One region of the Paucibacter sp. KCTC 42545 genome, then DNA from elsewhere that is predicted to be linked to it. Evidence: riboswitches for the same ligand, from Rfam matches in the RefSeq annotation. Region 1 holds a riboswitch; the other holds the start of a gene.
The links. Region 1 has a riboswitch for cyclic di-GMP ahead of AT984_RS08020 (HlyD family efflux transporter periplasmic adaptor subunit). Riboswitches for the same ligand answer to the same signal wherever they lie in the genome.

Region 1 (4,887 bases):
GGATCGATCACGCCAAGCATGATGCTACGGGCTCGAAGCAGCGGCCAGCTTCGAGTGGGGACATGATCTCCTGGAATCCAACAGTTATGCAACGGTCTCAGATCATGGCGAGGCTGGCAAGGGCGCCTTCGCTGGAGTCTGATTGGAGGTGTAGCTTCATTTATGCAACTGTGCTCGAAGGCGGCGAATAATTGAGTAGGGACCTGTTACGGTTACAGTTTCACTATTTAAATATACATATACATCGCTCTCGTCCCACCTTAGAAAACTGGGCCCCTTTTGACAAAAAACCAGAGGCTCAACATCGCCGACATCAACATACCCAAGATATTTAACGTTTTCGAAAAATATATCCAAAGCGGCAGCGTCATCTCTATTAAATGAAAAAGTAGCTGGCAACGCGATCACAACAGAAACCAATGACCCAAGGCCGATCAGCATTACGAATACAACAGGAGATTCAATGTCAACCGAAATGTAGTCAAAAATTAGTTTTGAAAAAAAAATAGTTAGCGCCAAGCAAGCTGCCCAAGAAGTAAACTGCTTGAAAGATTGAAAAAGCAGAAGTCGTCGCCCAAGCGACAATCCCCAGGAAATATTTGAAATTGATCTCTTTGACATCAAACACTCCGGATTAAAATTCAACCGACGGCGCACGTGTGCGCCGTCAAGCTAATATATTACCTTACATAAACCTTGTAGACATAATACGAACCGGCGCCCACCATTCCTCCTATGATTGCACCGACTGGACCTGCGGCAGAGCCAAGAGTTGCGCCAAGGCGAGCCCCAGCCAGGTAGCTGCCAATTTGCGCTCCTCCGACAGTTACTCCTGCCGCAGTTACGGCGGACGCCAGATTCGCACCATTCACTTCATTCGTCTGCTCAAAAGTCAATACTTGCATACCAATTTCCAAGTTTCCAGGCAGATTCCGGGCGCCCGGTTCCCGCTTTAGGCACAGCGCCTAATATTACGAGTCCTATCGATTGTTTTGTTAAAAGCTAAATTCTTACCAATGCAGCCAACACCAGCTCCAACACCCACTCCCAAACCTTCCTGCGGTCCTGCATCACATCCGCATCCAACGCCATGCCAGCTTTCAGGGCTTGGGTATTGCCGCAGGTATTGATGGCCTGCTTCTTCAATTTCACGCTAATCCGATAGAGGGTTACCTGCGCCGCTGTGAGCAAAGCCTGTCCTTGACCTACCGGTTAATCTTGCGCGGCAATGGGCGTTTGGCTGATGCTTTGCACCTCGCCCTCAGCCATCCCGAACTTCTGATAGTGGTAGGCCGCATAGCGCAGCCAGACAACCTGGCCAGGTTTGACGAAACCCGCCGTTCGGCTCGGCGCATAAAGCTGAGCTTCCAACGCTGAGGCGCCTTGCTGCGCAATTTCTGGAATCAAGTTCGCGAGCGTCTGCCCGGCCTGCCTGGGGTGCGGTGAGCGTCAATCCGCCGCGAGCATCGTTTTCGGTGAATTCCTGGCTGAGGCTTGCCAGCCCACGATCAATTTGAGTCAGGCTGGTGCTGCTGCTGGTTTCGTTGTTGAGCAGTTCTGCTTTTGCCGCTTGAATGTCGCGCTGCAGGGCTGCCAAACTTCGCTCGGCGTTGCGTTCACGCAGTTGCACGTCCAGCAGTTCTTCCTGCTTCTGCTGCAGTTGCACGGCCGAGACAAAGCTGTCTTTCTCTAATTCGACGTAGCGGGTCAGACTCTTGGCCGCCAATCCGGCTCGCAAGCGATTGGTTTCCAACTCAGCCTTGGCTTGACGCTCTTCGGCGGCCAAGCTGCGCAGTCGATCATTGAGCGCTTGCTGCCGTTGACGTTGCTGCTGTTGCGTCAGCATCCGCTCGGTTTCTAGCGTTTGCCGGCGCTGAGCCAAGGCCTGGGCGTTGAGGATTGCCGCGTCACCCTGCGACGTTGTGCGATCGCTTCGCAGCCGTATCACTGGCTGACCCGCAGCGACCCAATCGCCTTCCTTGACCAGCAACTCAGTTACGACACCGACTTGTGGGGCGCTGACGGTCAGCATCCCGGCAGTGGGCATCAACAAGCCCGGTAGCTTGGCCTTGCGGGTGACTTCACCAAAGATGGCAAAGGTGACCAAGGCCAACGCCATGCTCAGCGAGATACCGGTGACCCATGCAAAACTGGGTGGCCGGCCAATGCGAATACTGCCGAGCCATTGAGCTTGGCTGGCCTGCATCACCTCTTGCCTGAACAACGCTTGCGTCAAAGCCATGCTCTCTGAACCCTCAAAGGATTCGAAGGCGGGCCGACTAACGCTGAGCTTGATGACGGCCTGAGGAACTCAGACCGGCAACCCCGCTATCTTGCGAAGGTCCCGTATTTAAAACGGAACCCTCCAACACCGGAGGCTTTGCGTCGCCGGCTCACGCCGGGTTTGCGATTCAGGCCCACCCTAAAAGGCATCGGCCTTGTTTTGATCCCAAAGCTGCCAATGCAACTTTGTTGGCAATCCATGACTTTGTTCATGAAGTGCTGATCCGGCGGCCAATCTAACTGTCGAGCTGAAAACTTGGTAGGCCCCACATCGAGGGGGTATCAGAATATGTCGCCATGTGGTATAGCAGCACTCAATCCAAGGAACGGTAACTCAGCGAGGTCGTAACTAGGCGGCGGCGACAGACTTGGGCCGGTCAGCAGCCCAGTTGCACAGCACTGATTGCCAAGTCGGGCCCATTCGCCAATGCAAGGAGCTTGAGAGTTGCAGTTGCGCCTCTTCAGTTTTGTTGCCACCCCGCTCGATGAGCCTCCGACGTCGCATCATGGCGGGCATCGTCCTCGGCATGGACATAGGTGTTTGTGGTCAAATGTTGGAGTGCCCAAGGTTGTCGCGCACGATCTTGAGGTCCACTTGATTGCTCAAGTTGGATCCTGCGGTATCCCGAACAGTCATTTCAGCGTGATGGCGGACAGTTTGGGCGCGCGCAAGCGCCTGGGTTGATGGTCGCTCAGCCTTGTCGAGCGCCAGAGTTGGAACATGAATCTCGTGGCCGTTAAGCATTCTCGTCGCATGCTGGGGGAACCATACGGGGCTTGAGCCAGGCGGGCAGCTTTTGAACGTCGATCATGACCACATCGTCTGCGACTTGCTCCAGATCCGCCAAGTAGGACAAGCCACTCTGGTGGTCCTCCAGTTCTAAGTCGATACCTGTCCAGCCAGGCTTGACCGAGTTCATGCGATCCTTGATGGCCGCCACGGGAACCCGACGATCCTCCGGAAGGACGTATTTCACCCGCGCGATAGAACTTCGGTCGGTGGCCGATATCGTTTGGAGCCCGTGGACGTCTCGGAGTTCCCAAAGCAGGAACATGCATTGACGCTCCTCGCGAGGCGTCATGCGTCCGCGCTCTATTGCATCACTCATTCTCTGGATGAGTTCGCAAAACCTGACCTGCTGCAGGCCAGAGAGAGGGGGGAGAGCTGAGCCATTGTTCATCGATGTGTGCAAGGTCCCATCAACGCTCTGCACCCGACGATGGATCAAGGCGTTCCGGATTTCCGCCGTAGCCTCGTACAGAGCTACCAATGCATCCCAGACGAGCTGTGAAATTTCCGTCATCTGGCCACCGAGATGAGTGCGAAGCGCCTTGATCTTTGCTGAAGCCTGAAACGGCACCTTTATCGTCGTAACCCTGCACAGGGCTAGCTCTACCGCCATGTCCAAAACCTTCCATGCTGCGATGAAAAACAGCGTCATGAGACGTCGACGCAGTAGGTTGGTCGCATGTGTGCAGCGGCCGTCGTGAAAATCGACTTCAAGGTGTATGCGAACACCATGCGCTGAGAATATGAAGGTCTCTGAAGACGCCACAAGCGACGCAACCGGCACCCCTTCGGCTAGAAGCTGCCGCTCTAGCTCAGTGCATTCGAGAAAATGAGATTTGGGCATAGCCAGTATTTTCTCGCTCCCCCTTCACCCCGAAGACTATGGCGCTGAGCAATTGCTGCCATTCTTTGGGCGACCATGATACGGCGCAGTTTAGTCAGTGCGCACGCCTCAGCGCCGCTGTAGGCCTGCCTGCAAACTCTGCATGCCCCGGGCCTGGGTGGACTGCCCCGGCTTCTGCGGAGGTCGGTTGGTGCGAGCCAGTCTGGCTTAGCCGGATTTGCGAGTTACCGATGGTAGTTCGCCTCGGCTTCAGTCGGCTGGACGGAGCCGGCCGCCGCCCCGGCGAACGCGGAAGCGTACCGCGCGTCGGCGCGTCAATGAGTTGATCACCCAGCAGATGCACCTAGCGCCCCCCCCCCGCCCACCTTGAAGGTCTTCCGAAATGCCGGCGGCTTGGCTGCTTCGACCCACAAGCGAAAGCTAAGCTTCATCGACGCGCTGTACGTCCACACCGAAGTTTTGGCGCGCCGCGTGGACTGGATGCCGTCGTCCTGAATCTGGCGGCGGACAGGTCTGCTGAAGCTCCGCTTAGTAAATCGATCAGCCCCCCGCATTCATGGGGGTTGGAGTCCGATTGCGCGCCCCGAAATCCAAACCTGCCGATGTTGGCGGGTCCTTTTGACGTTGACGTGCTTTCTTCGGTTGACCCAGTAGTAAGCCGCCCGCCCAAACAACAACGATCCGGGAATGAAGCTTGACGCCGACTAACGACCATGAATACGCCGTGCTGGGCGGAGTGAACCGTGCCAGCATCGGCCGCTACCTGGCCATCCTCTCCAGCTCGATCTCCGCCGGGCTGGTGTTCGTGCTGCTGCAGGCACAGAACTACGCCCAGACGATGGGCTTGGATGTCAATTTGCCGCCGATCGTCTTGTCGTTGGTCGGAGCCGGCGCGGTCTACACGGTGCTCTTCTGGCTCCTCAAGAACCACGCCTGGAAATGGCGGCCGCTGTCAGCGCTGCTCAAGGTA
Region 2 (4,887 bases), 2.3 Mb from region 1:
CGCGGGCATAGACAACGCCCTAGTCAAGCACACGAGGTTCCAGGAGCTTGTCGGCGACCTTGAGCGGATGTTCTTGCTGGGCAAGGAATTACGGCAGCCTGTGGGCGGGGTCATCAATGGCGGCGCAGGGGTTGGCAAGAGTACCTTGTGCCGCTACTTCATGGACACCTTGCCCCTGCATAACCTGACCGAAAGCGGGTCTGGCGTGTTGTACCTCCGTCTGCGACGCGGGCGATCGTTGGCCGCCGTGGTGCAGCAGATCCTTGGCCAATTGCAGTACCCACTGTTTAAGGTCAATGATGCGAACCTGGATGCCAAGCGCTCTTTGACCTTGGATGCCTTGCGCCGCCACAAGATCAGGCTCTTGTTGATCGATGAAGCGCACCAAGTCATCACCCGAAACTCGGCCAAGCGAGACGATGGCTCATGGGCGGCGACACATTCCGTTTGAGGGGGCTGCCGCCTTTTCCCAGCTGACTGGCGTTCCACAGGCATGGTTTGAGCACCGGTTGCCTCGTTGGCTTGATCGAGATCGGTGGCGCGAGATCGAACTTTTCGGCCAGGCATGGCGCGACGACTGGACTCTTCGAGGAACGCATCAACAGGTCTGCACTCTGTGTCTGTCAGAACAGGGATTTGCCCGGGCCGAATGGGACTTGAACGCATACGCGGCCTGCCATCTGCACGGGACAATTCTGCTCGATCACTGCGGCTATTGCGGTCGAGGGATTTCGCCAGATCGACCGGCCGTGGACATCTGCAGTTGTGGCCACTACATCGCAGCCGAGATGATGCCTGCAGACTCGGCCGTAGTTCGATGGTCCGCAATGTGCGCTGATGCGGTAGGCGCAGGTGCCGGCATTTGCGCCACGGACCTTGGTGGCTTGAGCCTGCTGCAAGGCCTGAGCGCCGACGGTGCTTATCGAGTTCTGTTGGCATTCGGAGGGGGGCAACCAGCGCTGCGGGGCCGAGTGCTCAATAGTGTTGAGTCATGGCTGACCAGTGCGGCCATGCATGAGGTGCTCGCGACGGCGATTCGTAGGATGGCCGAGCCAACTGGGTTCATGTGGGGCTCTCGAAGTGAGGTCCAACGATGCACTAGCAGTTTGGCTGAGCAGCAGCTTCGCGGCGTGACGCCCTTTGATCGGACTGCCGCCGGGCACCTTCGAAATGCCATGGGTCTACCTGCCCGCTGGCGTAACAGGCGCCCTGCCTTTCACCATCAACTCGATTTATTCACCTAGGTTTCTTGTGCGTTCTCGAGGCCACAACATGTTGAACCGACACCCATTCTTGCTATGCCTTTTCGCTGGACCATTCCAATCCTTCGACATTTCGACGCTCGGTTGGCGGCGCTCGCCAACGTCCCTTTTGCGCAGCCACACGAGGCGCCGAATTCCTGGTTCACCCGTGCCGCAGCGATGCAAGGGTGCACGGCCAAGGAATTCGCGACCTATTTGGGGTTCTCATTCCGACAAGACTTCGACAGCTTCTATTACTTTGCTTTCCGAAAAGTAAGGGCTACCTCGCCCCAGGTTCAAGGGCTTGAAGCAGGGCGCATCTATTTTGATTTTTCTAGGAAGAAGAAAGAGTTCGGATATACGCTGCCCAACCCTTACTACCGACGCGGTAGGTATCGTTTCTGCCCGCTTTGCCTTCAGACAGCGAGGGTTCCTTGCATCCATATGTACGCTCGCATGCGAGAGCTAGTCTTCTGTCCTTGGCATCGATGTTTACTTGAGGAGCAATGCCCGCATTGTCAAGTGCCTATCGAATTAGTGCAGGACATGATCCAGCCCGCTAAAGGCAAACCTGGGGTGGAGGATCTAAGTTTGTGTATGCAGTGTCAACAGCCATTGCATGCAGTGGTAGCGTTGCGCATCGACTATCGGATGCTGAATGCCATGCCACTCTGGCTACAGAATTGGGGGCGCAATGGGCCTGGGCCGATTGAGGGGCGAGGCATCAGCAGCGAACGCTACACGGAGTTCAGTGAACGACGGGCCAAAGCAAGGGAAGCGACCGAAGTCTAGCCAGGTTCGCACTGCTGAGAGCCGCTTGATCTTGCAGGCTCGACCAATTCATCTACGGTATCGAATTCGAAAACTAGGAACCAGCAACATGATCGGGAAACTGCTGCGCCTCATCACCTGAACTAATCCAAGAATCGCTACTTCAACAATCGGCCCCAGTATGCATTTGACCCCGCAAGTGCCCGCGCCAGCTGGCTGTTATTGCGACAGAACCGTAAATAGTCCTAGCACAGAGTCCGGTGGGTTGCTACCCCTGCAAGATGGGGGAGTGCGAGTTCGTGATTTTGCCGTTAGATTTGTCACACGGTCAGCAGTTCATGAGCAAAGTCATGGAGTGCCAGCAAAGTTGCTTCGGCTTCTTTGCGATCAGGACAAGGCTCATACCCAAATGGGGAGGGCCTGAATCGCAAACCCGGCGCGAGCCGGCGACGCAAAGCCTCCGGTGTTGGAGGGTTCCGTTTTAAACACGGGACCTTCGCAAGATAGCGGGGTTGCCGGTCTGAGTTCCTCAGGTCGTCATCAAGCTCAGCGTTAGTCGGCCCGCCTTCGAATCCTTTGAGGGTTCAGAGAGCATGGCTTTGACGCAAGCGTTGTTCAGGCAAGAAGTGATGCAGGCCAGCCAAGCTCAATGGCTCGGCAGTATTCGCATTGGCCGGCCACCCAGTTTTGCATGGGTCACCGGTATCTCGCTGAGCATGGCGTTGGCCTTGGTTACCTTTGCCATCTGTGGTGAAGTTACCCGCAAGGCCAAGCTGCCGGGCTTGTTGATGCCGACGGCCGGGATGCTGACCGTCAGCGCCCCACAAGTCGGGGTTGTGACTGAGTTGCTGGTCAAGGAAGGCGATCTGGTCGCAGCGGGTCAGCCGGTGATGCGGTTGCGAAGCGAGCGCACAACATCGCTTGGTGATGCAGCAATCCTCAACGCCCAGGCCTTGGCTCAGCGCCGGCAAACGCTAGAAACCGAGCGGATGCTGACGCAACAGCAGCAACGTCAACGACAGCAAGCCCTCAATGATCGACTGCGCAGCTTGGCCGCCGAAGAGCGTCAGGCTCAGGCTGAGTTGGAAACCAACCGTTTGCGAGCTGGCTTGGCGGCCAAGAGTCTGACCCGCTACGTCGAATTAGAGAAAGACAGCTTTGTTTCGGCCGTGCAACTGCAGCAGAAGCAAGAAGAGCTGCTGGACGTGCAACTGCGGGAGCGCAACGCCGAGCGAAGCTTGGCAGCCCTGCAGCGCGACATTCAAGCGGCAAAAGCAGAACTGCTCAACAACGAAACCAGTAGCAGCACCAGCCTGGCTCAAATTGATCGTGGGCTGGCTAGCCTCAGCCAGGAATTCACCGAAAACGATGCTCGCGGCGGATTGACGCTCACCGCACCCCAGGCAGGCCGGGTGAGCGCCATCACCATTCATCTGGGTCAGCCGGTGCAGGCTGGGCAGACACTTGTGAACTTGATACCAGAAAGTGCGCAGCAAGGCGCCTCAACCTTGGAGGCGCAACTCTACGCGCCGAGCCGAACAGCGGGTTTCGTCAAACCCGGCCAGGTTGTCTGGCTGCGCTATGCGGCCTACCCCTATCAGAAGTTCGGCATGGCTGAGGGCGAAGTGCAAAGCATCAGCCAGACCCCTATTGCTGCTCAGGATTTACCTGTCGGGCAGGGACAGGCCTTGCTCGCCGCTGCGCAGGCCAATGAACCCCTATACCGAATTAGTGTGAAGTTAAAAAAGCAGGACGTCACCACCTATGGCAATACGCAAGCGTTGAAGGCGGGAATGGCGCTTGATGCTGATGTCATGCAGGACCGCCGGGCAATATGGGAATGGTTGTTCGAACCCGTATTTGCCGCTTCGAGTCTTTTCAAAGATCTCGGAGGTGGAAATAGGTTCAGCCATAGCGAATGATTTTCTCAAAGCGCCAAAACGAAACAGCCGAAGATATTTTGATTGAATCAAGGAGTTTTGATTAAAAAATTCTACTGATTTAGTTAATGCAGAGTAAATGACGGCTGAAAATTTTTATGTGTTTTTCTGGCGGCCACTGGGGTCACGATTGCAATCTCCTCGGGCCAGTCTAGGGTGCGGTTGGCGGCAGATGTACTGTGCCGGAAAAGTATGCGACAGTCGATTCTGAGTAACGAATAGACTAAATTGAATTTTTCTTAGGGATCGATAAATTTAATCCCAATCTCTGCCTCGATATATTTGGGTTTTTGAGTATCAAGGTACCGCTGCTGAGGCAGGCTGTGGCTTTTGAATGGGGTCCGGCATAAAGTCGTTGGTTGTTTTGTGGCTGGCTATTGGGGCTGGCTAAAAATTCTTGAGAGAGACATTGGAAGTTGACGAAAATGTCGAAAAGCATTTGGCCAAAGTGGCTGGATTGTTGGTTGAAATTGAGGGATTTCAATTGGCAAATAAATCCTCAAAAAAAAGGGTGTATATGCGTATTTTGCAAAACGAAGAATTGAATTTGGCGTCAGGTGGAGATAGTTGGGCTGGTACTCCAGAAGGTCGAGCACCGTATGTGTCGCCATTTACTCAGTGCATGGTTGACTCTGTCGGATGGTCGCAGGCAAATGCAGTGATCGCTGGCCTCTATTGCGGCGGCAAGAAGGTTCTTCAAATGCTTTCCAGTGACAACCCGTAAGTAAATTTTAGAAGTGCTTTAGAACAAGGCCGGAGTGCATTGCATTCCGGCTTTTAAAAAATCAAATGAATAAAGCCAGAGCGTTTTTTGAAAATTTCTTGCTGCTAATTGTTTTGGCGGCCGCCTGTCAAATTATTGGTTCATTATTGAAGCATCTATTTTTTGGGTTCGTTGGTTCGCGTGAATGGTTGACTGAGAATTTTTTATTATC

Region 2: another riboswitch for cyclic di-GMP. It lies ahead of AT984_RS19770 (HlyD family secretion protein); the one in region 1 lies ahead of AT984_RS08020 (HlyD family efflux transporter periplasmic adaptor subunit).

Annotation. Positions count from the first base shown of each region.
Region 1 is NZ_CP013692.1:1,795,916-1,800,802, reverse strand. Features, by position in the region: gene AT984_RS22895 (hypothetical protein) at 157-621, opposite strand; gene AT984_RS08025 (hypothetical protein) at 1,003-1,152, opposite strand; gene AT984_RS08020 (HlyD family efflux transporter periplasmic adaptor subunit) at 1,262-2,107, opposite strand; cyclic di-GMP riboswitch class I at 2,316-2,419, opposite strand; gene AT984_RS23940 (hypothetical protein) at 2,831-3,028, opposite strand; gene AT984_RS08015 (hypothetical protein) at 3,021-3,725, opposite strand; gene AT984_RS08005 (Cap15 family CBASS effector) at 4,612-4,887, shown strand, end outside.
Region 2 is NZ_CP013692.1:4,620,872-4,625,758, forward strand. Features, by position in the region: gene AT984_RS19755 (ATP-binding protein) at 1-451, shown strand, start outside; gene AT984_RS24015 (TniQ family protein) at 420-1,244, shown strand; gene AT984_RS19760 (TniQ family protein) at 1,299-2,033, shown strand; cyclic di-GMP riboswitch class I at 2,429-2,532, shown strand; gene AT984_RS19770 (HlyD family secretion protein) at 2,606-3,934, shown strand; gene AT984_RS23100 (hypothetical protein) at 4,362-4,676, shown strand; gene AT984_RS19775 (CPBP family intramembrane glutamic endopeptidase) at 4,742-4,887, shown strand, end outside.